3 regions of the Fictibacillus sp. KU28468 genome follow, and region 3 is predicted to be linked to each of the others. Evidence: riboswitches for the same ligand, from Rfam matches in the RefSeq annotation. Region 3 holds a riboswitch; each other region holds the start of a gene.
What was found. Region 3 has a riboswitch for S-adenosylmethionine ahead of OKX00_RS21090 (methionine ABC transporter ATP-binding protein). Riboswitches for the same ligand answer to the same signal wherever they lie in the genome.
Positions count from the first base shown of each region.

Region 1: another riboswitch for S-adenosylmethionine. It lies ahead of OKX00_RS05410 (YezD family protein); the one in region 3 lies ahead of OKX00_RS21090 (methionine ABC transporter ATP-binding protein).
Region 2: another riboswitch for S-adenosylmethionine. It lies ahead of OKX00_RS17325 (ABC transporter ATP-binding protein); the one in region 3 lies ahead of OKX00_RS21090 (methionine ABC transporter ATP-binding protein).

Region 1 is NZ_CP110666.1:1,069,446-1,079,917, forward strand. It holds gene OKX00_RS05375 (acyl-CoA dehydrogenase family protein) at 1-207, shown strand, start outside; gene OKX00_RS05380 (hypothetical protein) at 346-567, shown strand; gene OKX00_RS05385 (metal-sensitive transcriptional regulator) at 725-1,039, shown strand; gene copZ (copper chaperone CopZ) at 1,064-1,270, shown strand; gene OKX00_RS05395 (heavy metal translocating P-type ATPase) at 1,358-3,775, shown strand; gene OKX00_RS05400 (hypothetical protein) at 3,788-4,639, shown strand; gene OKX00_RS05405 (sulfite exporter TauE/SafE family protein) at 4,707-5,609, opposite strand; SAM riboswitch class I at 5,834-5,944, shown strand; gene OKX00_RS05410 (YezD family protein) at 6,076-6,192, shown strand; gene OKX00_RS05415 (phosphoadenylyl-sulfate reductase) at 6,286-6,987, shown strand; gene sat (sulfate adenylyltransferase) at 7,015-8,163, shown strand; gene cysC (adenylyl-sulfate kinase) at 8,175-8,783, shown strand; gene cobA (uroporphyrinogen-III C-methyltransferase) at 8,860-9,642, shown strand; gene OKX00_RS05435 (sirohydrochlorin chelatase) at 9,643-10,389, shown strand; gene OKX00_RS05440 (NAD(P)-binding protein) at 10,392-10,472, shown strand, end outside.
Region 2 is NZ_CP110666.1:3,309,496-3,319,967, forward strand. It holds gene OKX00_RS17315 (aliphatic sulfonate ABC transporter substrate-binding protein) at 9-1,010, opposite strand; gene OKX00_RS17320 (ABC transporter permease) at 1,045-1,896, opposite strand; gene OKX00_RS17325 (ABC transporter ATP-binding protein) at 1,918-2,685, opposite strand; SAM riboswitch class I at 2,980-3,087, opposite strand; gene OKX00_RS17330 (VanW family protein) at 3,262-4,128, shown strand; gene OKX00_RS17335 (hypothetical protein) at 4,249-4,524, shown strand; partial or broken gene OKX00_RS17340 (DNA-binding response regulator) at 4,619-4,729, opposite strand; gene OKX00_RS17345 (NUDIX hydrolase) at 4,817-5,410, opposite strand; gene OKX00_RS17350 (alpha/beta fold hydrolase) at 5,407-6,267, opposite strand; partial or broken gene OKX00_RS17355 (3-oxoacyl-[acyl-carrier-protein] synthase III C-terminal domain-containing protein) at 6,317-6,541, opposite strand; gene yunB (sporulation protein YunB) at 6,704-7,432, opposite strand; gene OKX00_RS17365 (peptidoglycan-binding domain-containing protein) at 7,588-8,073, opposite strand; gene OKX00_RS17370 (hypothetical protein) at 8,270-8,851, shown strand; gene OKX00_RS17375 (cation diffusion facilitator family transporter) at 9,061-10,044, opposite strand; gene OKX00_RS17380 (glycosyltransferase family 2 protein) at 10,280-10,472, opposite strand, start outside.
Region 3 is NZ_CP110666.1:3,975,873-3,986,344, reverse strand. It holds gene OKX00_RS21100 (TOMM precursor leader peptide-binding protein) at 1-1,824, opposite strand, end outside; gene OKX00_RS21095 (putative thiazole-containing bacteriocin maturation protein) at 1,821-4,145, opposite strand; SAM riboswitch class I at 4,450-4,555, shown strand; gene OKX00_RS21090 (methionine ABC transporter ATP-binding protein) at 4,632-5,645, shown strand; gene OKX00_RS21085 (methionine ABC transporter permease) at 5,635-6,300, shown strand; gene OKX00_RS21080 (MetQ/NlpA family ABC transporter substrate-binding protein) at 6,322-7,149, shown strand; partial or broken gene OKX00_RS21075 (SDR family NAD(P)-dependent oxidoreductase) at 7,168-7,530, shown strand; gene OKX00_RS21070 (Na+/H+ antiporter) at 7,863-9,890, opposite strand; gene OKX00_RS21065 (spore coat protein) at 10,365-10,472, opposite strand, start outside.

The DNA.
Region 1 (10,472 bases), 1.4 Mb from region 3:
GGAAATGCACTGGCTGCGGTAAAATATTCAGCGACAAACAGTGCAAACGAGGTGGTGGATCTGGCGATGAGAATCGTTGGAGCACACAGTCTGTTTCAGGATAATCCCATGCAAAGGTACTATCGCGATGTGCGCGCAGGTCTTCATAATCCGCCGATGGATGATGCGGTGATTTCCATGTTTGCACGAAATGCCTTGAATGATTGATTAACAGGAAAGGGAGATCAAAAGTTGTGATCTCCTTTTTTTGTTTTGGAAAATATTGTTTAGTTTTAAAGAAAGGATAATGACAATAAAGCGCAGAATATGTTGTATACAGGAACATCTTGAAAAGGGGTGGACAGGATGGAACGCAGTTCTGCAAATCAAGCGGCAAATCTCATTGGTGATGCAGCGGTACAAATGCTGCACAGCAAAGGGCTTTTAGTGGTCAGTGAAGAGGAATGGTCAACTCTTCAGCAGGAAATGAATACCTCAGAGCTAGAGATCAGAAGATTGAAAAAGGAATTGCTTCGTTATGCAAGAAAAATCGCAACCTGGAAAACCTTTGGTAAATCGTGCAGTTAAGGTAAGAGCACTCTTATTTTGGACTTTTTGCTGAAATAAGAGTATACAAACAAAAAACGGGGAAGAGTAAATTAGAAATTATTTTACTCTGTTCTTTACCTCTTTACATAGGGTAGGGGGGTATGGTAATGTGAAAGGGAAAAGGAGGCTGGTTGATTTGGAAATTCAAGAACATGAATCACACTGTTCAACAGAAAGAAAAAGCCACCATTCTGATAAAATGAAAAGCAACCTGGTGACCCGTTTAAATCGTATTGAAGGACAGATTCGGGGGGTAAAGGGTATGATTGAACGTGATACGTACTGTGATGATGTTCTTACCCAATTATCAGCCATTCAGTCAGCGCTAAATAGTGTCGGGAAACTGCTCCTTGAAGGACATATGAGAAGCTGTGTTGTGGAAAGAATCCAGGAGGGCGAGCTGGAAGTGATCGATGAGCTCTTGGTAACTGTGAAAAAATTAATGAAATAAATCATACATCAGGGAGGTATAGTGATGGAGAAAATCATGCTGAATGTAAAAGGAATGTCTTGCGGACATTGCGTCAATGCTGTAGAAGGAAGCGTAGGGAAATTAAACGGTGTTCATCATGTTAAAGTACAGCTGGAGGAAGGTACCGTTGAAGTAGAGTTTGATTCCACCAAAGTTAATCTTGAAGAAATTAAAGAAACCATTGATGACCAAGGATACGATATTGCCTAATTGAAAGGACCAAAATGGACCGTGCTTAAACAGCACGTTCTCTTTTGGAAATAAATATACCCTGTAAGGGTATTGGAGGGTATTCTTATGAGTGATCAATCAAAAGAAATGAGTATCCCGATTTCAGGCATGACGTGCGCTGCCTGTGCATTGAGAATTGAAAAGGGCCTTAAAAAAATGGATGGTGTTTCTGATGCAAACGTGAATTTTGCTCTGGAAAAATCAACAGTGGTTTATGATCCTGAATTAGCAGGGCCGAAAGATTTTCAACAGAAAATCAAAGATCTCGGCTATGATATTGCGGGAGATAAAGTGGAATTCAATATAAGCGGAATGACCTGTTCTGCTTGTGCTGCTCGGATTGAAAAAGGGTTAAAGAAACAGAATGGCATACTGGATGCGAATGTGAACTTAGCGCTGGAAACAGCCACGGTCAGTTACCAGCCTTCTGAGATATCTGTTTCTGAAATGATTAAAAAAGTAGAAGACCTTGGATATGGGGCAAGTTTGAAAGAGACAGACGGAAATAAGGCTGCTGATCTCAGAGAAAAGGAAATTCAGAACCAAACCGGCAAGTTCCTGTTTTCACTTATTCTTTCTTTGCCACTTTTATGGGCCATGGCCAGCCATTTTTCGTTCACTTCCTTTATCTATCTGCCTGATATGTTCATGAATCCATGGGTTCAGCTCGCTTTGGCAACGCCCGTTCAATTGATTGTCGGGAAACAATTTTATACAGGTGCATATAAAGCATTGAAAAATAAAAGTGCAAATATGGATGTACTCGTTGCATTGGGTACATCCGCCGCTTATTTTTACAGCCTTTATTTGACCATACAGGCAGCAGCCAATGGCAATAACATGCCTGAACTCTACTTTGAGACTTCGGCTGTTCTCATCACCCTGATTTTACTCGGTAAATTGTTTGAAGCGAGGGCAAAAGGAAGATCTTCTGAGGCCATAAAAAAACTGATGGGACTTCAGGCAAAAACAGCGCTTGTAATCCGTAACGGAGAAGAGCTGGAACTGCCATTGGAAGAAGTTGTAGCAGGAGATGTTGTTTCAGTCAAACCAGGTGAAAAAATCCCGGTTGACGGAGAGGTTGTTGGAGGCTATTCTGCTGTCGATGAATCCATGCTGACAGGGGAAAGTGTCCCTGTTGATAAAGCATCAGGAGACACGGTCATTGGAGCAACGATCAATCGTAATGGTTTTTTGAAAATCAAGGCAACGAAGGTTGGAAGAGATACAGTGTTATCCCAAATCATTAAAGTGGTGGAAGAAGCACAGGGCTCAAAAGCACCGATTCAGCGCTTAGCAGACAGAATTTCTGGGATTTTTGTTCCGATTGTCGTCGGTTTGGCTGTTGTAACCTTTCTCATTTGGTTTTTCTGGCTTGTACCCGGAGATTTTTCAGGAGCTCTTGAAAAACTGATCGCCGTTCTTGTCATCGCCTGCCCATGTGCGCTCGGTCTGGCAACCCCGACATCGATCATGGCCGGATCGGGACGTTCAGCTGAGTTCGGCATTCTTTTCAAAGGCGGGGAGCATCTAGAAAATACACACCTGATCGATACCATTATTTTAGATAAAACAGGAACAGTCACGAACGGAAGACCGGTTTTAACAGATATATTGCCTGCTTCAGGGCTTTCTGAGCAGGAGCTGTTAGTTCTTGCTGGTAGCGCTGAGAAAAATTCAGAACACCCTCTCGCCCAGGCAATTGTTGAGGGAATGACGGAACGGGACCTCATGCCTCTTTCCTCCAGCAGATTTGAAGCCATACCCGGACACGGTATCCAGGCTGTGGTCGATGGAAAAAGAGTACTTATAGGTACAAGAAAGCTGTTGAATGATCATGATATACCACTGCAGGCTATTCTTGGAAAAATGGAAGAGCTGGAAGAGCAGGGCAAGACGGTGATGCTCGCAGCTATAGATGGAGAGTACAGCGGGATGGTTGCTGTGGCCGATACGATTAAAGAAACATCCAAGGAAGCCATCAGCCGTTTAAATGCGATGAACATTGATGTATGGATGATTACCGGAGACAACACAAGGACCGCAAAAGCGATTGCCAATCAGGCTGGCATCGAGCAGGTTATTGCAGAAGTGCTGCCAGAAGGAAAGGCTGAAGAAGTGAAAAAACTTCAGCAGAAAGGCAGAAAAACAGCAATGGTAGGTGACGGTATAAATGACGCACCAGCACTTGCTGCAGCTGACATCGGGATGGCAATCGGAACAGGCACGGATATAGCGATGGAAGCAGCTGATATTACCTTGATCCGCGGTGATCTGAACAGTATTGCTGACGCTATTTTTATGAGCAAGCGCACGATACGGAACATTAAACAAAATCTTTTTTGGGCGTTTGCTTATAATGCACTTGGCATCCCAATCGCTGCCAGCGGGTTTTTGGCTCCGTGGCTCGCAGGGGCTGCTATGGCATTCAGCTCGGTATCCGTTGTATTGAACGCGCTTAGGCTTCAAAAAATTAAACTGTAGAGGTGAGTTTTGATGAAAAGCAAAATCATCCGCAACTGGGTGCTGTCTGCTGTTGGTATCCTTATTCTGATCATGGCTGGCTATGCTGTTTATGACGTTTTAGAAGGCAAGGACGGGAAGAGGGAGCAGGCCGGCCATCAAAGTGGTCATTCAGAAATGCCTGGCATGGAACATGGGAATAAACATGGAGAACATGATGGACATAGTTCTGGTGATTTGGCCAAAAGTGAGGTTAAGCCTTCCGTCAGCTACAAGGATGGTGTCATTTCGATTCAGTTAAAAGATCAAAAAGGCAGGCCTTTCGATGAGCTGGAGGTCAATCATGAAAAGCTGATGCACTTCATTCTGGTCAGCGAAGATTTAAAACAATACAATCATCTTCATCCTCAAAAGACCAGTAAAGGCTCGTTTGAAGTAAAGCACAGACTGCAGCCTGGAACCTACAAAGCATTTGTAGACATTAAGCCCAAAAATAAAGCTTATGCCGTTGCCCCGTTGAAAATTGAAGCGGGAAGCCATGGAAATCATACTCACCAGCCAGAATTGAAGGCAGATACCACCCTTTCAAAAACAATTGATGGACACAAAGTATCATTGACGCCAAAAGAATTTAAAGCTGGCCAGCCTGTTACGCTGCAATTTAGCATGGGTGATGCAAAACCTGAACCTTATCTTGGAGCACGTGGCCATGTTGTGGTCTTAGATCATACAGGAGAAAAATATGTCCACGTTCATCCTTCCACTCCTGAAGATACAAAATTTGAGACGGAATTTGAGGAACCTGGACTTTATAAATTGTGGGCGGAGTTTAAGATCAATGGGAAAGTGATCACCTATCCGTTCATTATTGAAGTGAAGAAATAGCAGAATACAATAAAAGCTGACTCATTTGAGTCAGCTTTTATTGGTATAAATTATTGTTTGTGATGTGTCAGTGGAGATTAGTGCTTTCAGTTTGTGGTCCAGCTGAGAAAGAATGTTTTTTATTTTTTCTAATGCTGAAGAAAATTGCCGCCAGCCAAACGACGACCAGCACGGTATAGACCGATTGCAGCGCTGTACCGGAGATTCCAGCGGACTGCAAAAGCGTCCGGGCGTTCGTTACAATAATCAATCCTCCAACAACCACACCTAAAATATGCGAAGGGATAATGCGGACGAGCCATGCTGCGACCGGTGCTGCGATTAATCCTCCCGCCATGAGGGCGATAACCCACATCCAGTTGACCTGCTCCCATCCGAGAGAGATGAGGAAACCGAGTGTTGCAGAAACGGCAACAGCAAATTCGCTCGTATCCACGGAACCGATGACCTTTCTTGTTGTTGTGCCGTTTTTGGCTAACAGGACAGGTGTGGCTACCGGTCCCCAGCCTCCTCCTCCGGTGGCATCCAAGAAGCCGGCAACAAGTCCGAGCGGGATGAGCTGCTTGCGGCTGAACGCTTTTTCATGATCAGCAGGCTTGGTGTTCTTTTTAAATAAAAATCGGTACAGAATAAAGAAACCAAGGAACAGCAGGAAAAAGGAAATATACGGTTTTACTGCGTCGCCAGGAAGATTGGATAAAAAGCAGGCACCGGTAAATGCCCCAATGGATCCCGGAATAATGAGACGAAAGATAATTTTACGGTCAACATTACCGAACCTGATGTGTGATGCACCTGAGGCGGCTGTCGTAACAACCTCTGCAAAGTGAACCGAAGCCGAAGCAACCGCCGGAGCGATTCCAAAGGCCAGCAGCAGGGAAGTCGAAGTCAGTCCGTAAGCCATTCCGAGTGACCCGTCAATCAGTTGTGCAACGAGTCCAATCAGGGCCAGGATGATCAGTTTTTTCATTTTACTCCTCCTAACAAATAAAAGGCCCTTAACCGTAAAGTTAAGAGCCTTCGGTTTTTCCGATCAGCAGTGTATCTCTTTTCGAATTTAGTATTTACTATATTCAATGGAATGAAAGTCTGTCAATAGAATTTTCGGATATTTCAATAAATATTTTTTAATCCGATAAGAATAATAGGGTTTGCGAAAGCATAAATGTGTGTTATTATTTAAAAAAATAAAAAAACTTATCCAGAGCGGTGAAGGGAACTGGCCCGATGAAACCCGGCAACCTGCATTTTTTTTGCAAGGTGCTAACTCCAGCAGAATGTTTATTACATTTTGGAAGATAAGGTAATATGTTTACCTCGTCAGTCTTTCCGAAATGGAAAGGTTTTTTTATTGCCATTTTAATTCCTGAAAAAACCTAACAAAACATATTAAACGAGGAGGTTCTGATGTGGTAAACGGTAAAAGCCAGGATGAAATTTTTGAACAGTTAAAAGAAATGCTGAACAGTATCAAGTATGGGTCCATCACGTTAATTGTTCAGGATGGAAAGCTGATTCAGCTGGAAAAAAACGAAAAGGTACGTTTTAAATAAATATTCGCTGACTAGAAAACTAGAGGCGGTTTTAACATAGCAGGATGGCTGCTTATGGTTAAAGCTGCCTTTTTCATTGGAGGGGTGGTTAACATGCTCAAGTTTGACACATGGAAAGAACAGGAGTTTACGTTTCCGGAAGACAGTGAAACGAAGGGGGCACTCGAAGTACTGAAATGGGCGTATGAGCAATATGGAGATGCACTCGTTTATGCGTGCAGCTTCGGAATAGAAGGCAGTGTCCTGGTGGATCTTGTATCCAAGGTCAAACCAGATGCAAGAGTCGTTTTCCTGGATACAGGCCTTCACTTCAAGGAAACGTACGAGGTGATCGAAAAGGCGAAAAAAAGATATCCGGAAATGAAGATTGAGATGAAGAAGCCTTCGCTGTCCTTGTTGGAACAGGCGGAAAAGCATGGCAGCGAGTTATGGAAAAGAGAACCGAACCTCTGCTGTTATATACGAAAGGTAGCCCCTCTTGAGGAAACACTGAACGGAGCACCGGCATGGCTGTCGGGTCTCCGGAGGGAGCAGTCGGCAGGGAGGAGCAATGTTCAGTACATCAATAAGGATGAACGTTTTAAATCCGTGAAAATCTGTCCGCTGATCCATTGGACGTGGAAGGAAATTTGGAGATACGCCTACAAGCAGAATCTGCCCTACAATCCGCTTCACGATCAGGGGTATCCCAGCATCGGCTGCGAGCCGTGCACGCTTCCGGCTGACGGGTCGGGTGATTCCCGCTCAGGACGCTGGTCAGGGCAAGGGAAAACAGAGTGTGGACTTCACCAATAATAAAATAAAATTACAGGAGGAATTAACATGACATCAATTTTGCCGCATGGAGGAAAGCTGATAAACCGTTATGAACCAAATCTGCCAACAGACCACATTCAAAAGGAAGTGGAACTGGATGCTACATCCTTAAGTGATCTCGAGCTGATCGGTGTAGGAGCCTACAGCCCAATTACCGGTTTTCTAAATGAAGAAGACTATCAATCTGTCGTTGATTCTCTACGTCTTGCTGATGGAACGGTTTGGAGCATCCCAATCGTCCTTCCAGTTCATGAAAAACAAGCAAGGACGCTATCAGCCGGAGATCAGGCGAGGCTCGTATTTGAGGGTGTAACGTACGGAGTCATCGAGGTAGAAGACCTTTACCGCCCGGACATTAAGCATGAAGCAGAGCAAGTCTACCAAACGGCAGATACTGCACACCCTGGGGTTAAAAAACTTCTGGAACGCCCTTCTTACTATGTTGGAGGATCAATCACTCTCGTAAAGCGGCCTGAAAAACAAAGGTTTACTGAATATCGCCTGGATCCAGCTGAAACCCGCCAAGTCTTCAGAGACAGGGGATGGAATACAGTTGTTGGCTTCCAGACAAGAAATCCTGTGCATAGAGCACACGAATACATTCAAAAAACAGCCCTTGAAACCGTAGATGGACTGTTCCTGAACCCGCTTGTTGGAGAAACGAAATCCGATGATATTCCCGCTGATGTGAGGATGGAAAGCTATGAAATTCTGCTTGAAAACTATTATCCCCAAGACCGGGTGTTCTTGGCCGTATTTCCGGCAGCGATGAGATATGCAGGACCGAGGGAAGCCATTTTTCATGCGATGGTCCGCAAAAACTTCGGATGCACACACTTTATCGTTGGAAGAGATCATGCAGGTGTGGGCAATTATTATGGGACGTATGATGCACAGAAAATTTTTTCCAGGTTTACTCCGGAAGAACTAGGCATTACACTGATGTTCTTTGAACATAGCTTTTATTGTACAAAGTGCGAAGGAATGGCTTCATCCAAAACATGTCCTCACAGCAAAGAGGATCATGTGATTTTGTCAGGCACAAAAGTGAGGGAACTGCTGAGAAATGGAGAGCTTCCGCCAGCCACCTTCAGCCGCAAAGAAGTCGTAGAAGTATTGATCAAAGGTCTGCAAGAAAAAACAGTAACCGCATAAGGAGGAACATGATGAGCCAAACACAGAACATTACATGGCACCAGGCGGCCGTATCAAAGGAAGACAGAAGAACACAAAATGCCCATCATAGTTTCGTAATATGGCTGACAGGGCTATCGGGTTCAGGAAAATCGACTCTTGCCAATGAGGTTGCTAAAGAACTGTTTCGGCGGCAAGTGAAAAACTATGTGCTGGATGGCGACAACATACGCCACGGCTTAAATAATGATCTTGGCTTTTCAGACGAGGACCGGAAAGAAAACATACGCCGGATCGGTGAAGTATCCAAGCTGTTTGTAGACAGCGGAACAGTTGTGCTGACGGCATTTATCTCGCCATTTAAGGAAGATCGGGAACAGGCGAGACAGATCTTAGGCAGTGATGAATTCCTTGAAATCTTCGTTAAATGTCCGCTCGAAGAATGTGAAAACCGAGATCCGAAAGGACTTTACCAAAAAGCAAGAAAGGGAGAGATCAAAGCATTCACTGGGATCGATTCCCCATATGAGGAGCCGGAATCTCCAGAATTTACAGTGGATACGAAGGCCTCGACGATTGAGGAATGCACGGCCGAAGTCATCTCTTTTCTTGAAAGCAAAAATCTGATCAGGAAGGAATAATCGTGGCAATAACGGCAACGGTTTTGTGATCTATAAAAGGGAAACGATACTAAACAGCTGAGGCAGGTGAATGAAATTGAGCAAAGTTTATTTAGTAGGTGCTGGACCGGGGGATGCGGAATTAATTACCGTCAAAGGAGCAAGATGCATTAAGGAAGCTGATGTTATTCTTTATGACCGGCTTGTTAATAAAGATCTGCTGGATTATGCAAAGCCAGGTGCAGATTTGATCTATTGCGGGAAGCTCCCTGATCTTCATACGATGCAGCAAGATACGATCAATCATTTTTTAGTGAAGTATGCCAAAAAAGGAAAAGTTGTCACCCGGTTAAAGGGTGGTGACCCTTTTGTATTCGGCAGGGGCGGTGAAGAAGCGGAAGCTCTTGTTAAAAACCATGTGGAATTTGAAGTGGTTCCGGGTATTACATCTGGAATTGCTGCACCGGCTTATGCTGGTATACCAGTCACTCATAGAGAGTATGGAGGCAGCTTTGCTCTTGTCACCGGCCACCGGAAAGAAGGAGAGGACGAAAAGCAGAGATGGGAAAGCCTTGCTAAAGGAATTGATACACTTGCAATCTATATGGGTGTTAAGAACCTTCCTTACATCTGTGAGAGCCTCGTAAAATATGGGAAGAGCAAAGAAACACCAGCTGCTTTAATTCAATGGGGAACCTTTGGGGAGCAGCGGACGGTTACAGGCACTCTTGAAACGATTGAAACAGTAGCACGAAATGAAGGGATTCAAAATCCAAGCATGATCATCATTGGAGAGGTAGTCAAACTACGCGAAAAGATCAGCTGGTTTGAAAAGACGCTAATTGAAAAGGATTCTTCTATTATAAGTGAGGCGTTGTAAATGAAAGCATTACTCCTCATCTGCCACGGCAGCAGAACAAAAGCAGGCATGGAAAAAGCATTGGAATTTGCGAAACGGTGCATGGGAGCCAGCGACTATCCCATTAAGGAAGTTTGTTTTCTGGAACTGTCAGCACCTGATATTTCCAAAGGGGTTGAAGCATGTGTCCGTCAAGGAGCAGCCTCCATCTGCGCAATACCGGTTCTTTTATTAACGGCAGCTCATGCAAAAAAGGATATTCCAGAGGAAATAATGCTGCAGCAAGAACGGTATCCAAATGTAGAGATATCGTACGGGAAACCTTTCGGAGTGCACGATTCTCTCTCTCATTTATTATGGGAGCGGATTACAGAGTCTGTTGATACGTTTCATAAGAACGCTGTAATCCTTCTCGTTGGAAGAGGAAGCAGTGACCCTGATGTGAAAAGAGATCTCAATGCCATTGCTGCAAATTTACAAAAGAACTATGAGGTGCCGCGGGTTGAAACGTGTTTTTTGACGGCTGCCCAGCCTAGCTTTGAAGAGATGCTGAGGCTCTCAGGCTGGGGGTATCAGCAGATCATCGTTGTTCCTTATCTTCTCTTTCCCGGCATCCTGCTCAGCGGGATGAAAAACGCCATAGCACAACAGCAAAACCAGAGTGATCAAAACTTTATTTTGTGCGAGGCGCTCGGATACCATCCTGTTCTGCAAGACGTTCTTTCCACAAGAATTGAAGAAGCAGAAATGAAAAGTGCGGTTGTGTAACCATGTATCCGATCATGCTGAATCTTAAATGTAAGCCTGCTGTAGTGATTGGCGGAGGAGCTGTCGCCCATCGCAAGATTTTA
Region 2 (10,472 bases), 670 kb from region 3:
GCGTATGGTCATTGCTTCTTTAAAACCTTCTCAACAAACTTGTTCTCTATGACTTTTGAAGTATCCAGCTTTGTCTTGATGCCACCTACTTTGTATAGAAAATCAGCTTGTTGCTGATGAGCTTTTGCAAATTCTTTGGTTGTCGGAGATAGAATCAAATCGGCCCGCTTTAAGACCGTGCTGACGATTTCCGGTTCAAGTTTCTCTTTTTTAGCGATATCTACCGTCACTTCTTCCGGATGGTTGATAAACTCTTGTCTGACTTTCTCATATGTCTTTAGGAACAGTACCGTTAAATCAGGATGTTCCTTTGTGAACTGAGTCCTTGCCACCAAAAAGCTGGGCGCATTAATATTAAGGTCTTCTCCATCAGCCAATGACTTCGCTCCCGTTTGATAGATGGCTGTGGTGGCATACGGTTCCCATGTTGACCAGGCATCCACGGAACCGTTATCAAGTGCAGGTCTTGCTTCATCTGGCTGCAACTGTACAATTTTAATATCCTTGTCAGTCAACCCTGCTTGATCAAGCGCCATATAAAGAAAGTTATAGGCACTGCTTCCTTTAGCCACCGCAATTTTCTTTCCTTTTAAATCTTCTAACTCTTTAATCTTGCTTCCTTTTGGTATGATGATTGAATTTCCCTTTTTTCCATCCGTCGTTACCGCGATCGCTTTAAAATCAACGTTGCCCGACTGTCCGGCAATAAGAGGAGTTCCTCCGGTTGCACCGAAATCCAGCCTTCCAGATGCCAATGCCTCAAAGTGAGGAGGGCCGCTTTCAAATTCACTCCATTTTACTTTTACGCCTTCTTTCTCAAACGCTTTTTCAAAATATTTCTTCTCACGTGCATACGGCAGAACACCGGTACTTCCCTGAACTCCGATGTTGACCGTAACATTCCCTTTCTGCTCCGCGGTGGTGGTTTTCTCACTGCAGCCGGAAAGCATATTTAGCAATAAAATCAGTGTTAATACACCCGCAGCTATTTTTCTCATCGTTAATTTCATCCGTTTTCTCCTCTCCTGTTATGTAAGATTTTAATCAGCCGATATAACTGTCACGCCATTTCAGAAGCCGCTTTTCAAAATATCGGACCAGTGAATCTGATGCTTTGCCGAAAACCGCAAAAATGATAATGCCTACAAAAACGATGGACGTTTGAGAAAATTGCCTCGCATCCATGATAAGATATCCGATGCCTTCACTCGATCCCATCAGTTCAGCTGCGACCAAAGCCAGCCACGCCGCACCTAATGACAGCCGTAAACCGAGCAGAATATTTGGTAGTGCAGCAGGGAGAATGAGTTTTGTGATCTGTTTCCATTTGCTGAATTCAAGCACCTTCGCTACATCAAACAGTTTAGAGTCCACACCGCGTATCCCTAGGAACGCATTCACATAAAGCGGAAAGAACGCAGATTTTGAGATCAGCAATATTTTTGACAGCTCGCCAAAGCCAAACCAGAGAATGAATAAAGGTATTACAGCTAACGACGGAATAGTCCGCAGCATCTGAAACGTCGGATCAAGCGATTGCTCTGTTTTGCTCGAGAAACCAACTGCCAGCCCGGCCAGAAGTCCAAGTCCCCCGCCAATTAAAAATCCTGTAAGTGCCCGGAACAAGCTGATTTTAAAATGGGTGAATAATTCCCCGGTACGGATTAAGTCCTTAAATGCGATAAGGATTTCACTCGGCCTTGGCAGCAAGGTGGCAGAAATAAGTCCGTAAGCACCTGACAGTTCCCAAATAATGATGATAAAAACGGGAAATGCCAATCCTCGTGCCCAATGGGATAGAAATGGGTTTTTCCTCTGTTTTTTTGATGCTGTTTCCTTGATGCTTTGTTTTCGTTCTACAGTCGTTCTCGTTAATACCCCAGTCTGATTGCTCATTTTATCATCTCCTTTATATCGTTATCGGACGGTTGCTGCTCGCTCGCTTTCCTCCACTTTTTCAAATTCACTCAATACCCGCTGTCGTATTTCCTGGAAAGCAAGATCTGTTTTTCTCCGTGGATGAGGCAGTTCAATCGGTATTACCTCCCTGACTGTGCCTGGCCGGGGATTCATGATCACTACAGTGCTGGCGAGATAAATGGCCTCATCGATGTCGTGAGTCACAAATATCATCGTCGTCCGGTTCTTCTGCCAGATATTGAGCAGTACCTCTTGCATATGTGACCGGGTAAAGGCATCCAACGCTCCAAATGGTTCATCTAAGAGAAGAATCTTAGGATTTCTAAGCAGGGCTCTTGCGATGGATACCCGCTGTGCCATTCCTCCCGACAGCTCTTTTGGATAGGCATTTTCAAAGTCCTCCAACCGTACCAGCTTAATCAGCTCGCGAACTTTTTCATGTGTAGCACTTTCTTTCACAGGCAAGTTGGCCGCGATATTTTTTTCCACGGTCAGCCAGGGAAACAGCCTGGGTTCTTGAAAAATAAACCCTTTATCAATGCTCGGCCCGGATACTTTTTGGTTATCCAGCAATACAGAGCCCTCATGCCTTGTATCCAATCCAGCAATTATTTTTAATAATGTGCTTTTTCCGCAGCCGCTCGGGCCGATCACAGTAATAAATTCTCCTTGATTCACATCGAGATCTATTTGCTCAAGTGCTTTTGTCACGCCTTTTCCTGTTTCAAAACTCCGATTGAGTTTACTAATTTGCAGTAAAGTCATATCATATCTCCCTTCTTCCCTGCGTTTTTGCAAAAAGAAAACAACCGGAAACCTCCTTTTTAAGGAAAGCCTCCGGTTGTCCGGTCGACGAATTTGAACATTTGCAGCGAATAAAATTCCCCCTTTCAAACGGAAACAGTTTATGATAAAAAGGAAAACCAAAAGGCCATGTCTGCTAATACTGAGACACGGCCTTTGGTTTACCAATCAGCTGCACGATATTTTTTTACTCAATAAAAAACTTCCTCTTACATCTCAAGGACGTGTAAGAAGAAGTTAAATAGCGTTCTACTTCTCTTATCGTCCAAGCTGATGCTTGTTGGATTTGGCACAGTTCTCTCGTTAAAAAGTCCGCTGCCGAGGTTTCGCAGGGCCAATTCCCTCCACCTCTCTGAATAAGAAAAAATTTATGGAGTTTTTAATTCATATAATCCTCATCGGATTAATTGTTATTAAAACAGGTGTGCAATGGAAAGTCAATAACTTTTTTGAAAAATCTAAATTTTATTTACGTGAATGCTTACTACATAAATCCAGCCGTCCTTCCTCATACTATCTTTTGGGAGGTTGTTCGTTATGTTACTTTCATTGTTAACCGGTATGCTGCTGGCCGTACAGCCCGTCTATACGCCTGAGAGTATATCATTGATTCAGCAAGGCCAAACCATCGCAATTATTGATCGAAAAGACTTTATGGTTCCGCTGCCAGGTACGCCTATCATAGACGGTGAAAAATTCGAGTCGTTTGCTGCAAAATTGGAAGGTCAGGTTTACCGTCCGCCTCTTAATGCAAGAATTAATGATTTAGGAGGAATTACTCCTGGAGAAAACGGTTCCATGCTCTACAAAAAAGCGTTTAAAGAGCAATTCTATGCCAGCTTTTTCAGCAAGGGGCCTCATAAACTTGAAGTCCCTCTATTAACGGTCCACCCCAGGGTTGACAGTGAGCTGCTTGGAAATATCAGGACCAATCACCTTGCTCAGTATGTCACTTATTTCAACCGTTCTCATTCATCCAGGACCCATAATATTTCACTTGCCGCAAAAGCGATTGATAATCAAGTCGTGTTTCCTGGAGAGACCTTTTCCTTTAACGGGGTCGTAGGCAGACGGACTACGGACAAAGGGTACATGCGTGCACCTGTTATTGTTCGTGGAGAGCTTTCAGAAGGAGTTGGCGGAGGAATCTGCCAGGTCTCCTCTACTCTTTTTAATGCCGTGGACCGGGCTGGACTTCATATTGTGCAGCGTTTTTCACACAGCCGAAGTGTACCTTATGTTCCAAAAGGCAGGGATGCAACCGTAAGCTGGTACGGCCCTGATTTCCGTTTTCAGAACCGTTATAACCAGCCGATCCTGATCCGGGCCAAAACCTATGGAGGGAGCATGATGGTGATGATTTCTTCTTCTGATGTCATACATGTTCCTTCGAAAAAACATTGATTCTTCCGCTCGGATAAGAAATGTGTCAACATTGTTAACCATTGAGCAAACCCATTCCAATTTCATAATTGCGGTGTTAGAATAAACGAGGATTTGATCATCTTGGAGAGAAGTGATGACATGAAAAGTCTTCCGTTTTTCTATATGCTGTTCTTAATCAATGGATTGCTGCTTGCCGGTGGATTAGTTAGTCCGACTTACCTTGTTGTAGCCCGCTGGAGCATGATCTTCTTTAATATAACGGCCCTTGCTGCTCTTATTTATTTCAAAGAACATGGCAAGGGAACAAGATGGAGCAAAGTTTCTTCCCGAGGCCGTCTTTTATGGTGGGGAGCTTTCTTGTTCAATGTTGTTTCTGCAGCGAATGAAGTTCTGCATTCCGGACTATTTCAATAATTTAAATTTACAGCTCAGCGTAATGCTGGGCTTTTTTATTTTCCCTTAAAAGCAAGCAAACGGCTGCCCAAGTGATGGATTAGAGTTGAAAAGCCTCTTTCCCATTACTTGCAGCTGTTACTTGATATCCTTCTTTTACTAAAAAACGTTCTACCGTTTCTTGTATCGAGAGATCATCTTCGACCAGCAGTATTTTATCGCTCATGGACAGCACCTCAACTAACTGTTTAACGGTACTTATAGAAACCCTCTTTGAATCAATGTTCGAATCCACTTTGGGCTAATTCTATTGCTAGATTTTCATATTAAAAAGACCCTTGAGCCACTCTGGTTCATCATTTAACAGCCTGGATAAAAAACGAAGCTGCGGAAAGGGCACCAGATTAAGATTACGGTCCATCTTCTCTCTTTCTACAACAATTCCATTGCGGGCTATATACTCACCAAAAGTCAGCGTCCTGCTGCAAATTATCACAATATCTGCCGGTTTCAATAATACAATCGCTTTCGCTTCAGAAGATGGGACAGGCTTATCCATGGACTCCCCAAAGTACATGACAGAATATTCACCGTTTACACCTTTAATCAGAACGGGACCCATCCCTTGTGAATCCTGTGCCCTCACTTTTATTTCAGGATAATTCCAGCTGGGCGTATGATAGGTCACTGGAGAATGGATGATTTTTACATTCATGCCCGATTCTTCATGCAATTCCCGCACCGCTGTCTCGATCGGTGTTTCATTTCCTTCCCGATGCCCACCCAGCCTGACGACTCCGAGCTGATCCCCTTTCCTTGTCGGACCGATCTGAAACGGGAAAAGCCCTTTATAGAAGACAAAGATTCCAGCTGTCACAAACTGCTTTTCAAACTTTATTGCTCTCATGTTTTATGCCTCATAACAGGATGGAATAGAAATTCTTTGATTACCCTGCTGAATTTTTTAGCTTCTTCTAAAAAAGGATAATGATTGCTGTCATTAAAAACTTCCAGCTCGGCGTTAGGGATTAGTTCTGCAATTTCCCTAGAGAAAGGAAGAGGGCACTGGACGTCATGTGCTCCGCAAATCACCAAAGTTCTGGCAGTAACCTTGTGCAATTGTTTCGTAATATCAAATAGCAGAATTTCCCGTGCAAAAAAGTTCATGCGGGAAGCAGACATCGATTTGTGGACATCCCCTGTAAAATATTCATCATACCGATCTGGCTCATGCAAGGAGAGTTTCGTCCGCTCCCGGGAGCAGCGGCTGCGTTCTTCTTCTGATAGGTTCGTTTTCAGGCGTTCGATCAGCATTTGCATCTTTTCAAACTGTGGGTGCCCCTGATGATAGATACAATAGGGCGATGAGGAGGCATATACCCTGGCTGCGGAACCGGCAATGATTAAAGAATCAATGGATTGAGGATGCCGCATGCCATAGACAAGCCCAAGCATTCCCCCGGTAGAATGTCCGGCAACGTTCCAAGACTGAATGCCCAGCTCCAATCTAACTGCTTCCAGATCGAGCACCGTCTCAATCATACTGAGCTGATACGGTTCGTGCGCTTGTTCTGACCTTCCCGCTTCTCTCAGATTTACTAGAAATACTTGGTTTGTTTCCGTAAATGTATCAGCAAATCTGTCACCCGTCTCATTAAACTCTGAATAGAGATGGGTCACACATAACGCAGGTCCCTGTCCTTTACAAAACACTTCAAAGCTTCCGCGTTCCGTTGAAATCAACTTCATTTCCCAGCGTATCATCTGCCCGACCACCATCCAGATCCTATAATTTCCTGACCTTCCACTCTACCTATATACTCCATTTGAGTTTTATATCCTTATGCTTAGCAGGATCAGGATTCCACTGCAGCAATTGGCCGGCATGCGTCAGACCGCCTCCGAATCCATAAAGCAAAAGGATGTCTCCGTCGTTCAACTTTCCTTTTTTTATAGCCAGATCCAGCGCCAGCGGAATGGAAACCGAGGAAGTATTTCCGCAATACTCCACGCTGGTGAGCATTTTTTCTGCGGGGAGCAAGGTTATTAAAGCTGCATCTAAGTCTATCATGATCTTTATAATTAGAAATGAGTTTCATGATTCATATTCTCCTTTTTATCTGTACTTTCATTATATCTTCACCTTTAAAATTCCATATATTAGAAGTGAAAAAACTCTATCCTGATCCAGGGATAGAGTTTAATCGTTCTTTTTCGCTTTATTGCCAATAACTGCTGGTTTGAATAAGCCTCCGCCGTCTCCGTAATACTCTGGAACGTCTTGCGGCAAGAAAAGATCACCAAGTTTTACATCGTTCGCTACGGTGACTTTCTCTGAAGAAAATGGTACAACAACCTGTACGTTTACTTTTAAATGTACATAAACCTCAAGATATGGATTATTAATTCCTACGTTCATTGGCTTGGTTTTCAGCTCTGAATCCACGTTTCCAACCACACTCATTTCTACTGGTACGGGAGGCCCTACATCGGATAGCAAGGAGTTGTTAAATGCTGCACCTAACGGGATTTGATAGACAATCGAGTTAAGTCTGTTTCCGAATCTATCTTTTTTGGTATGCTGCTGACTCTTTATTTCATCATGAATACTTTCCGTCATTTTCCCCAAAACCTTATTAAACATTTGATAATTTAGACTGTAGGCCGGATGCTGGCCTTTTTGTTCATGGATAACAATCAATTTATTCATATCATATTGATTTGTAGTTTTAAGAATGGCATCATTGATGGCTTCATCCGCGATGTTATGGACTTCCGAACGGGCGATGTTTTTTAAGATGGGTTCAATTTTATGGTCCACTAACCAAAATGCAAAAATGGTCATACCGAGGAGCATGATCAACGAGTATAACAGCACACGTTTAAACGGCAGAGGTCCTTTCCGCAATTTCATTCGATGACCAAACATCATACACCTCCTACTTTATAGGTACGTCCGTCAGAAAGGATTTATTCCTTGCACGCTAAGAGCTTCAGTATTGCAAAACAAAGAAAAACGTGCCTGAATAAGGCACGTTCTCTTTGAAGGAAAGCTTATAAGGATATTGTTATTCCTAAGTACATTTAATTGGCATATAACCGATACGTATCGGTTAATGTTTCGCCATTTCCATAGATATATGCTTTGGAGGGCGCGTAGAAATTAGAGCTATCGTATTTCCAATGGATTCTTAGGGCCATGTATCCACCGGCTCCATAAGTGTTCTTTCCTCTCTTTTCAATGAATTGAGAGAAGCTGTCCCATGTCCTCGGCCCCACTACACCATCAACGACCAGGTTGTGCGTTTTTTGATAATGTTTAACAGCGGCTTCGGTTTTTGGACCAAAGATCCCATCGGAGTCAATGACTGACGAATCGGTATAAAATCTGAGAACATTGATAATATACTGCATGTTTTTAACTTCCACACCACGCGAATCCTTGCGTAAAATTGAATTTTTATCCCAGTCCACCGGGTGATGAAATCCTGGCGCTGAAGCTGATGCTGTTGAAAATGAAATCCCCCAGGCCATGATGACAACTGCCAAACTAGCAAGTATTTTTTTCATTTTGCCATCTCCCTTTTTTGTATGGATTTGTTATTCCTTACAAATTTCCCCTCAGCCTGAAGATTCCCCCTCTTCGTAAAATTAAGCCTTTCTTTCTTGAGACCAATGCCCTGTTTTTCACCTGGTCTTTAGAATCAGTGTCCAACCACTGTAAGGGTGAATAGGATAGTTTGTATGTAAATAAGGAGGTTTCTGGATGAACCATTATTGCAAAAGAATGTATCCCCAATTTCCCGGACAAGGGGCTGGCCTGGGATCAGGACAGCAGACACCTGGATTCCATGGATTTTATGGCCAGGGTCAACCCAGTCAGCAAGGATTAGGCGGGCAGCCTCAGATGCCACAATTTCCTGGGATGTTTCCCGGGATGCCGGGCGGGCAGCAGCAGGGCGGACAGACCCAGCAAGGCGCACAGCAAGGTCAGCAGTCTCAGCAGGGACAAGGCGGGCAGCAGATGCCGCAGTTTCCTGGCATGTTTCCCGGGATGCCGGGCGGGCAGACCCAGCAAGGCGGACAACAAGGGCAGCAGCCTCAACAGGGGCAAAGCGGGCAGCAGATGCCGCAGTTTCCTGGCATGTTTCCAGGGATGCCGGGCGGGCAGACCCAGCAAGGCGCACAGCAAGGGCAGCAGCCTCAGCAAGGACAGGGCGGACAGCAGCAGATGCCGCAGTTTCCTGGCATGTTCCCCGGGATGCCGGGCGGGCAGCAGCAGGGCGGACAGGGACAGCAAAGCCAGCAGGTATTTTACCCATATTACGGCTATCCCGGAATGTTTTAGTCTAGTTAGTTGACCATAATGGGCATTTGGCGGGTATTTGCTCCATTTTGGCGGGTAAATTTAAATTTTGGACGGTAAACTGATGATTTCGGCGGGTAAATCTATTGTTTCGGCTTGAATTTCCATTTACCTTCCAATTTCTTCTCTTCATCAACATCAAAAACAAAGGATTCCTCCATAAAGCATGGAGAAATTCTTTGTTTTTTTACTCATTTTTCAGTTTTATTCATGTTTTTGCGGTGTTCCTGCCATTGCTGAACACCATCGTCTTCATCAAACTCAATGGTGACATCTGCTACGCCTTTTTCCAATAAAATCTGCTCTTCAAGACGGTCTTTTATGTCGTCTGCCTGGGCGACGGTCAGCGATGGATCTACTTCGACTTCAAGTTCGACATGAAGATCTTCGCCTTCTTTAATGACGGTTACTCCGACCACATCTTTTACATCAGGATCACGCAAGACCAAATCACCAATTTTGTCTTCCATTTCCTCATCCGCTTCTCCAAGAGCCCCTGCAGCATTATCAAGAAATACTTTTCCGACAACAAAGAACATCATAAGGCCGATCAGTATTGACGCGATGCCTTCCGCTTGGTGAAACGGTGTGTAGTGGGCGATGACAATGGCGATGATAGCGAGCAGTCCGCCTGCCGTGGCTACCATATCTTCCATAAAAACAAGTTTTGTAGCTGGTTTGGCTTTTGGGAGGTAACCGAAACTATTAGCGAATACGGCAAAACCGCTCGTGGTGTCTCCTGCATCATGCATGATCTCTTTCATTGCTTTAAAAAGGACGAATGCCTCGAGCAGGACCGCCGCTCCCAGCACAGCCAGATTGATGGCAAAGCCAGTCGATTCCGTTGGGTGAAAGATGTGTGTAAATCCTTCTTTAACCGTTTCAAACGACATGATTCCCACAATAAGAACGGCTCCCAGCAACACGAGATTCACGAGCCTTCCAAATCCGTTGGGAAAGCGGTCGGTTGCCCCTTTTTTGCTTAATGCTGTTCCGATAAAAACAAAGAATTGATTGGCTGCATCACCGAGACTGTGCATCGTCTCCGCAAACATGGCGACATTCCCTGTCATAAAATAGGCCACACCTTTGATGATGGCAATAATCGTATTTACAATGGCCGCTAAAAAAGCAGACTTGTTCCCTTTTTTTAATTGTTTAAGTAACTGCCCCATTTCATCCTCACTCTCTGAATGTTTTATCGATTATGTATAAGTTCAACATCATTCTTCCCGATTAGGAAGGTAGTTACACTATACGGCTGCAAAAGGCCCTTCAAACGTAAAAAAACTTCTTGAAAATTGTTCTCCTTCTCGTTCATTGAGTTCCTCCCTCGTCCCATAAAAAATCCCCCTTCCCTTACCATTTTATCGATTACTAAATGGTAAATAAAGAGGGATGATTATTGGATTAGCGTACGGTACTGTCCTGTAAGATTTCTCGTTTTCTTGGCGTATCTAAATTCAGATTGGATTCGACCGAGTATTTTGGACGCCGCTTTACTTCTTTAAAGATTTTTCCGATGTATTCCCCGATTACCCCTATACCCAAAAGCTGCAGTCCTCCAATAAACCATATGGAAATCATTAAGGATGACCATCCT
Region 3 (10,472 bases):
ATGTCCAAATGTCATGGGCAGCATCCCGGGTATCACTACTTTTACACAATGTAACCCGTTTCGTTTCAGTTCAGGGCTTGTTTGGTCCACAACAATGACCTCCAGCTGAAGCTGTCGAAAAACTTCCAGGATCTCCACAACATCATCCAATAAATCAGCGGATTTATGAACCGGATGAAATTCCTGTTGAAAGCTCCTTTTCGGGCGCTGATCGAGAAGGAAGAATAAGCGTTCCTCCGCTTCTTTTAACCCGTATAGCATCGAATGGTCTTCCATATGATGAACGAGTAACGAATCATCATACATCTGCCTATATTTCTCCCGTTCCTTTTCCAGCTTATCGTCCATGGTGAGAAGCATGCCCGAGAGTTCTTGAACGGCTCCTTTTACAGCTCTTAATGGATCAATGTGGGCTCCAGCGGCACATAAAAGATTCATGCCCGTTTGCTTCGTGTTTTTGGCAAGTGCCCAAATGCTGGGAATGCCGTTCTCGGTCGTCGAATTAAATAAATGCACCTCATATCCGGTCACTGTGTGTATGCGCTGGATCATGAGCTGAAGCTCCTGGTCTTCTATGGAAGACAAATCCAGACGAGGAATAGGGAGTTGGCCGTACCATGTCATTAAAAATGAATCCCGCTCAACAATTTCGAAAATACCGTAAAGAATCGCTTCCTCCATGCTCCCGCCGAGTGCACAGCCGTTAGAGGTTTCATAAACAAAGCCTTCCCCGCCACCCAAGCTGTAATAGGCGAACGTCTCTGGTACCAGGATGGGCCGGTTCTGTGATAAAGAATAGCCCCAAACCCAATGAATGGGCCGGTCGGGGTCCAATGGCCTGAAAGGAAAGCCGGGCATGTCATATTGTTCTTTTGTATGAAGTCCTATTGATCGTGGGTTAAGGGCATGATTTTCCACCTTGGAATATGGTTCATAAACCATGGTCCGTTTACCCATTGGGGCATAGCCGCAGTATCTCTCCAGTCCTTCTAAGATGGCGGATTGTTCACTTTGAGCATACGAATGGGTTCGCCCACCCGTTAACTCATCGCCTGATAGTAGAGGAAGATTGACAATCGTATCGGCAAAAGGGGAAATGAAGTCATATCGTTTATGATTAAGAAGGCCCGTTCTGCTATCTAAGTAATCCTTGCCCAGAACCTTCTCCATATCTTCCAGCGAGCGGCAGCGATAGCTATCGATTGATGTCTTTGGGCTTTGTTTCAGTATGATCTCTGCGGTATCCGCTGTATCCTCTGGAAGATCGCCGCACACAGGGCAGTATGGGTCAGGCAAAAAGAAATGATAGGATAGCCGGAGCGTATTTAACTGCAGAAGAAATACATGTTCATACGTGCGGGCTTTTTCTCCTTTTAACAATCTATGGACCTCTTCTTGAATGAGATAGGAAGTTTGCAATAATCCTGAAGCGGAAGCCCAAGGATCTTGCTCGATACCAGGTTGATCCATCTTGTATTCTTTCATTTGGAATTGTTCTCTCCGGTCAGATCCCGCCATAAAACGCCGCCTATCCGCGCACTGAGAACACCCCTGTTTGTCTGGAAGAACAAGCGGTCCAATGTTGGCTTCACCAAATGATACGAATCCCCGAAGCCAAGGGATGCCAAAGAACGAAAAGGCCTCATCGGCTTCTAGGTGTTCAGCCGGAACCCAGGAATCGTGGAGCACTAATGCCAGATTTCCTTGATTCGGAACGGCTTCTTTTACAGTGGCCCAGCGTGTAATGGAATAGAGCCCGCTCAATTGTTCGCTTACGGTGTCAGCTAACATTCCGTTTCCGATGATGATGATGGATTGGCTCATGGAAGTTCCTCCCCGCTTAACGCAATCCCATAAATGCCAGCCGTATTCTCTTTAAAAATCGCTTCCAGATGAAGTTCAAAGATGTTTGCTTGTTTTTTATTCTGTCTTAATCGATGTATTGCAGAATGGAAGGTTTCGTCTAACGGCTTTTCTTCAAAAGAAGGAACCCGAACCTTCTGTTGAGCATCCTTTTGCGATGTAATGGAGGAAACCGCAACCCCATAGGGATAATGTGAGATTTCTCGATTTTGAGAATCCATCACAGCAGTTTGTAATGCTCTGCTTAAAGCCATCTGCATATTCAATCCAACGCTTCCATACCACTTGCCGTTTGATTCAACCCAAACGACAGGAAAACCCAGTACTTCACGGCCACATAAAAATTCTGGTTCAGACTTCTTGGTTCTCAGAGCCTGCAGAAAAAATTGGCAGCGATGATCATTGACAAGACTTACATCCAATGTGGCTTTTGTGACACCGTGATCTGCTTGCTTCACAAATTCTTCATGAAGTGCGTTTTGCAGTGCTCTGCATAAACCTTCTGCAGGGGTCTTGCCCATCCCGATTCCCCATGATGAAGGATGCTCACTGAAAAAGTCATTCCCAAAACTCCTGGCATATGTTTCAATTCCAATCAGACCTGCCTCCAGGCGAGCTTCTTCATGCGTGAGTCCTGAACAGACAGTCTCAGGATAGAGCTTGGCAGGGCCTTCTGAACGCGGATCAGCAACCTGGACTTTGCATTGTGATAACGGGAGCTGGAGTAAATCTGCTTCCTCCCAAAGATGAAAAACGCCACATTCTTTTGACGTAATCCGGTAAAACAGGGAATGTAAGTCCATTTGTTGATGATCGCATGTTTCAAGAAATGCAGCCGGGTCGTTAATCGGTTCGGCATAAACACGCCCAGTAACCAACGGGTGAGGGAGAAAGGTGTGCCAGCTTCCTTCGAGCGTTTCCAAGTTAAGCAAGTAAAATGGTCTTTCTCTTTTTCCCTCATGTACGCCCGTGATTTCTTTAAAAAGCTCAAAAACCGCCACATTGGCTATTAGCGCACCTGCTGTTTGTGATAAGGAGTGAGAACCATTGCCTTCTTCATTCAGCCTCTGGTGCAGTCTGCGGAAGGCAGACTCCCAGCACGAATCGGATTCAGCAAAAACGAGCGGGCCGGCAAAAGCTAAGTCTTTTAAAATAGTAACGGGAAGAACATTCTTCTTTTGTTCCTTGCAGATGGCCAGAAGGGTACGAAGTTGAGATAAATCACTGTCCTTGCATCCATATAGTATGCAATCAAACGGTTCTGCATTTTCTCTCCATGAATTTTTCCCGGAACTTAAGATGGTGATTTTGGTTTCGGGCTCTGACCTGCGTGCTTCGGCTATCATCTCATTTAACCGCTGCTGAATCGTTGGGTGTGATTCAGTGAGTATGACGCTGAAAGAAGGATGCCCTGATTGAATGAGAGATTGAACGAGAGAGAGGAGAAGTGAATCCGAACCGATTACCGCTATTTTTGCCTGACGATAGGCTTGAAATCGGTAACCGCCTGAATCACGAATATGATCTAAATATTCGATTTGGGAGGCATACTTAGCAAGGATGCGATCAGGAAGCTGATGGGGGAGATCCTGGCTTACATCACGGACAAAACCGTTCTCGTACAGAACATGTGCGATCTTATACACTTGTTCTTTATAAGCATCTGGTAAACCGTTTGTGACAGAATCAAGAGTACGGGTTCCGTCGAAAATAGGAATTAATTTTTCCAGCCATCGGTCAATGGTGCTGCCTTCCATTCTTAAAGATTTTACGTTGTTCCGGAGATATACACCTTTAGCTGAATCCGGAAAAACAAACGTGTCTCTGTTTACTTTTAAACACATAGAAGGATTTAATTTTTGCATGACCGACCTCCTCTTTAGATGCTCTACATCTTTTACATCATTTAACTCTATGGATGCCTGATGTCCATTATGCCTATCCAAACGATAAAAGCCCTGCCGAGGGATATGCAGGGCCGGTCTTTTGTTAAAATACCTATCACTGCCGATCGGAAGCTTAACTGCTTCCGCCACGACCGCAGCGGCCGCAGCCGCCACAACGGGCACAGCCGCCACAGCCGCCGCAACGGCCAAAGCAGCCGCCACAGCCGCCACAGCCAAAGCAGCGGCCAAAGCAACCGCCACAACCGCCAAAGCCACCGCATCCACCAAAGCCACCGCATACACCAACACAGAAGCCAATGCCAAAGCCAACACATAGACGAGCGGAATCACTTGTATCTTGATCCTGAGGATAATTCGGGGTAACATTGCTGACATTTACACCATCAGTGTGCAGCCCCTGAAGATCCCACTTGAATTCTTCATTCAATAAAAAAACCTCCTACTTTATTTTACGGGTTTAACGAGCTGAGAAATCGCCAGAACACAAACGTTTTTTCTGGAAAAGTACCCTCAAAATAAAATATGGGATGTGGTTGTCCCAAGTTACTGTCCATATGCCTAGTTATCATACATCAACAAATATAAACGTTTAATTCCGACAAATCTACTATGGATAGTATTGACAATGGAGGAGAATCGCTTTATTATTAGAAATGTTCTAAAAACAATAGCATAACCGTTCTTATCGAGAGTGACTGAGGGATTAGGCCCTATGACGTCCGGCAACCTCCAATTTGGAAAGGTGCCACTTCCTACAGAATGATTTTCATTCTGAAAGATAAGGTGATTGAATTTATAATCCAATGCCTCTTTCATGATGAAAGGGGCTTTTTTATTTGGAAAGAAAGAGGGGGTTGTTTCATGATTGAAGTCAAAAATCTGTTGAAGGTTTACCGTTCGAAGAAAAAAGAGATCGTGGGGGTGAACAACGTATCTCTTACGGTAAAAGAAGGAGAGATCTACGGCATTATCGGTTACAGCGGTGCAGGGAAGAGCTCTTTGATCCGATGTTTAAATTTATTGGAGAAGCCAACATCGGGTGAGGTTTGGATTGATGGGGTGAATCTTGCCTCTTTAAAAGGAGAAGATTTAAGAAAAGCCCGGTTAAAGATTGGCATGATCTTTCAGCATTTTCATCTGGTCAGTTCAAAAACCGTCTATGAAAATATTGTATTTGCCTTGAAAGCAGCGGGCAAATCAAAGGATGATGCGGAAAAGCGAGTATTGGAACTATTGGACCTCGTGGATCTTGCGGATAAGAAGGATCAATATCCGGCTCAGTTGAGCGGAGGTCAGAAACAAAGGGTCGGAATTGCCAGGGCGCTTGCCAATAACCCGAAGGTGCTTTTATGTGATGAGGCCACTTCTGCCCTCGATCCAAGCACAACAAAGTCCATCTTAAACTTATTAAAGGACATTAACCGCAAGCTGGGATTGACCATCGTTCTGATCACGCATGAGATGGAAGTAGTGAAGGAAATCTGCCATAAGATAGCCGTCATGCAAAATGGTGAAGTGATTGAGGAGGGCGAGGTCTATGACATCTTCTCTGATCCTCAGAAACCGCTGACCAAAGATTTTATTAACAGTATCCTGCAATTTGAATTGCCTAAGCAGCTCATTGAAAACCGCAAAGGGAAGATCATCAAGATTCAGTTCAAAGGCGAGATTGCCGAAGAATCAGTGGTGTCAGAGCTTTTCCAGCAATACAACGTGAAAGGAAATATTCTGCACGGGAAGATTGAGTACATACAGGATATCCCTCTGGGCATTTTCATTATGGAGCTTACAGGTGAAAATACCGAAGTAGAGAGAGCGATCGAATATATTACAAGAAAAACAAGGAGTTTGGAGGTGGTGTATGATGTTGCTTGATTCACTTGTACAGCTTCTTCCTGATTTAAACAATGCGTTCTTCCAAACACTTTATATGGTGGGCATCTCTTTAGCCGTGGCCATCATCATCGGGCTCCCGCTTGGTGTATTGCTTTTTGTAACCGATAAAGGATTATTCCTTGAAAATTCCGCTGTGAAAAGTGTTACAGGATGGATCGTCAACTTGATTCGTTCGATTCCCTACATTATTCTTTTGGTGGCGTTATTGCCGTTAACCAATTTGCTTACAGGGACAACAATTGGGCCAACTGCGGCTTCCGTATCCCTCTCTGTTGCTGCGATTCCTTTTTTTGCAAGAATGGTTGAAGCGTCACTCCGAGAAATCGATAAGGGAGTGATCGAATCAGCCGTAGCAGTTGGGGCAACCTCATGGATGATCATTAAGGATGTGCTTCTTCCGGAAGCCAAACCGGGTTTGATTCAAGGATTAACAATCACGACAATCAGCTTGGTCGGTTATTCAGCCATGGCAGGTATTGTTGGCGGGGGAGGAATCGGTGACTTGGCCATCCGATTTGGGTACTATCGCTATGATAATACCGTCATGATTACCACGGTAGTCGTTTTGATTTTACTCGTCCAAATCATTCAATTCACCGGAGATAAGATCTCCAAACTCGTAGATAAAAAATAAAACAATAGGGGAGAGAAACAAATGAAAAAGTTTACTTCAGCACTCATTCTATTACTAGCCATTGGTGTTCTGTCAGCATGCGGCTCAACTTCCAGCGGATCATCAAGCTCAGGAGACAAGAAGAACATCAGCATTGGAGCAACAGCCGGCCCATACAGTGATATGGTCAATAAAGCCATCAAACCTGAACTGGAGAAGAAAGGATATAACGTTAAAATTGTAGAGTTCAGTGATTACATTCAGCCGAACCTCTCATTAGCTAAAGGATCTATTGATGCGAACCTGTTCCAGCACAAAATCTATATGGAAAACTTCGCAAAAGAAAAGAATTTAAAGCTTTCTGAACTGATTATTGTACCAACTGCGCCAATGGGTGTATATTCCAAGAAATTCAAAAAAATTGAAGACATCAAAAACGGCAGCACGGTAGCCATTGCCAACGATCCCGTTAACCTTGCCAGAACACTGTTAATGTTCCAGGATGCCGGTCTAATTACCATCAAGAAAGATGTCAATCCATTAACCGCTTCAGAAAAAGATGTTCAAGAAAATCCGAAGAAACTTCAATTCAAGCCGCTTGAAGCTGCGCAATTGCCAAGAGCGGTTGGAAGTGCAGATGTATCGGCCGTTCCGGGTAACTTCGCGCTTGCGGCAAAAATGAAATTGCAGGATGCTCTCTTCCTTGAGAACATGCCGGATCAATACCGTAACCGGGTCGTTGTGAACACAAAAGATGTTAAATCCCAATTCGCTAAAGACATTAAAGCAGCCGTGGAATCCAAAGAGTTTGAAAAAACCATAGATAAAGAATTTAAAGGTTTTGGGAAGCCGGAGTGGATGAAGAAGTAAATTGAATGAAGAACAAGATGGGTTACATCTGCGGGTACAGGCAGAACAGGCTGGGCACTGTAACAAGATTATGCGGAGGCAGCAGCAGTATTGGCCGGAAACGGAAACGAGAATACCGTTTACGAACTTTCAGAAACTTATGACTCAAGAAGAATTGGCGTCTGCTGTTGGAACTGTATTAGGTAAAGAAGTATCCGTGCAGCAAGTCGATGATACTGCTTATGCGGCTATATGATGCTTGTCGACATCCAAAAAGGTATTCGGGATGGTGAATTAGAGGTAGAGAGCAACGATTTCGAAAAAATGCTTGGCCGCCCTGTTACACCAATAAACGAGGCTTTGAGTCAAATTGTTAATGAAATCTCTGCAAATAAGAATTAAATTTAATCAAAACAAAGGGGCTGTCCTGAAAGTCGAAAATTGACCTTCAGCAGCTCCTTTTTGTCTTGAAAATCTTCAATGAAAAGTTGATTGAAGCGGAAGATGCGAGACTCCTCGAAAATGAACTTCACATTTTCTTCGTGCGATAAAAAGCTGCCGGAGCTTCCTTGTCCTGCGGGACTAGCGTGACAGGTGAGACTCCCGCCGGTGCTTGCACCAAAAAGTAGGCGTTCACACCGGTAAAAGCGAGCAGCCTGGAACGGAAATCAACAGCTTACAGACTTCTTGGACAGCTCCCTTTTCATATAAAGGTCTTGGGTTTAAAGGAGGATTTATTGAGATTGTACGCTCGTTTCCTCCATCCAATACGCCTCCCGAATATTGATCTGCTTACGAATATCCCTGAGGATGTCATTGGTGACGTCCCCTTCTTCGTAAAGATGCTGGATTTCGTCCCTCTCTGCCTGGAACGCTTTGATCTGGAGCTCTCTTTTCATCTGGGCGTGATGGATGGATTCCTCGCTTTTTTTCGCAAGCTTGAACGTCATAATTAATCGATTGTATTCCCCTATAACCCCTAGATAAATGTGTTTATTTTCTGGCGTGATATGGTTCTTTAAATAGTGAATGGCAGCCTTCGCCATGTTGACTTTTAGCTTAATCAGTTTTTTTGTTCGCAAGCGGCGATTTTTACGGCGTTCCTTGTGTTTTGGTGTGAAAAGCTTTACGAAAGAAAGTAAACTTCTTTTAAAAAGCGTCCAAATGAACAATCTTCTATACTGCATCCGGTTTGTTTGAGCGAGCCGCCTTCGCTGGATATGTTCCTCAATGAGATTCGCCGTATCCCTGTCAATCTTTCCTGTTCTTTTTAAATTCTCAAAGTAGCGGACTTCCGCCTCAAGTGCCTTCAGCCGAACCACGGATTCTTCCAATTCCACTTGCTCCGAACTCTTTTCGCTTACCTCATTACGAATCGTATTGTAAGCGGTGATGACGGATACTGCCGCACCCCGATTCTCATCCGTTAAGGATTCCTCAACAGAATGGATGGCAGCTTCAAGGGTTCGCAGCCTGGCCGTCCGTTCCATTTCCTCTTTCAGCTTTTCACTGTTTTCTTTTTCCGTCCGTGATAGAAGCGGAAGGAAAACACTTGCAGCGATTAAGGTAACCAAGATCACTCCGGCTGCGATAAAGATGATTAATGAACGCTCCGGAAAGGGACTTCCTCCGGCGATCACATAGGGAATCGTAAACGCACCAGCGAGGGTTACCGCCCCTCGTACTCCTGAAAGGGTAAGGATGGATATGGCTCTCACAGAATGAGTTTGAGGCTGTTTCCTGTCCAGCCATCCCCAGCGCCAGGTTGCCGAAATCCAAAGGAAACGAAGAAGAATAAGGGCTGCCCATAGGATGAGGATGTAGCCTGTTGCCTGCCAATTATTAAAGGAGGGATCCTTAAATATTTCACTTGCCACCCTAGGGATCTGCAACCCTAACAGCACAAACACCAGCCCATTTAAAATATAGATGAGAACCGTCCACGTACTTTGGGAAACCAATTGCAGCTGTCCAACTGGAACCCGGCTTCGATCCTGATGGATGGTGTAGACAATCCCGGCTGCTACAACCGACAAGATACCGGAGAGATGTAAATGCTCGACAATGTAAAAAATGACAAAAGGGGTAAGAAGCTGAATGAGCATATGAATCGTAACATCCTCCATACCAAGCCTTCGAATAGATGTCTTCAACTGAATAATCAGGATGGCTAAAATGACACCGCCAAGGAATCCTCCAATCGATATGACTAAAAAACTCCAACTGGCTTGTGCCAATGAAAAAGCGCCGGTGACGGATGCGGCAAGGGCAAATTTAAAAGCAACCAATCCTGAAGCATCGTTCATTAATCCTTCTCCTTCAAGAACGTGCATAATCCGTTTCGGTATCTTCACACGGCTTGAAATGGAACCTACAGCAACAACATCGGTTGGAGAGAGAATCGCTGCAAGGGCAAAGGAGGCAGCCAATGGGATCGTAGGAATAAGCCAATGAATTAAGTTGCCAATGGCAAATACGGTGACAAAAACCAGACCGAGGGCCAGCAAAAGGATCGGTTTACGGAGTTTCCATAAAGCGTGCCTCGAAACATGTCTCCCATCGTGAAAAAGTAAAGGGGCGATAAAGAGAATGAAAAATAATTCCGGCTCCATGGGGATTTGTATTCCCAGCGGAAGGGTAGCAAGCGTTACTCCTAAAGCAATCTGAATAATGGGTACCGGTATGTAAGGGATAAAATGATTAATCAGGCTGGATAGGCCGATAAGGGACAGCAGTAATAAAATAACGAGAAAAAACTCCATGATCTACCTCCTCTCCTATCTATTTTGTAACATAATTGTATTTTTAAGTGTACCAATCGGCCTGTGGATTAAAATTTTTTAAACGGGAGTATATATCTTTATATGATGTTTTATTTCAAGGGGGCTTAGGATGAGGGAATTTCATTTCAAGCCAATGTTTTCTCTTCTATTCGGAATCTTGTCAATTATTTATATCTTGGTCTATCCACTTCTTGGTCTGTATTTTGGAATGGTTAGCTTGTTTCCTGGTTTCATATTTGGATTAATGGGTTTTTATTTTTCACGGATGTGTATCAAAAAGATAGTCATTTTTAATCAAAAGGATCAGCGGTTAGCTTCTTCAGGGAAAATTTGCAGCCTAATTGGGTTAGGGATTAATTTTTTTTATTTTCTCCCGATTGTATGGTTTGCGATCGCAGGATTTTAAGCGAAGGAAAAACTCGCCGATTTGGCGAGTTTTCTTTGTTTCTTTGATTATTGTTGAAAAGGCTGCTGCCCTTGTGCCGGCATTTGGGGCTGGCCGGTTGCTGGAATGAAGCTCTGGGTCATCTGCTGCATATCTTGGGGAGATAATTGTGGTAC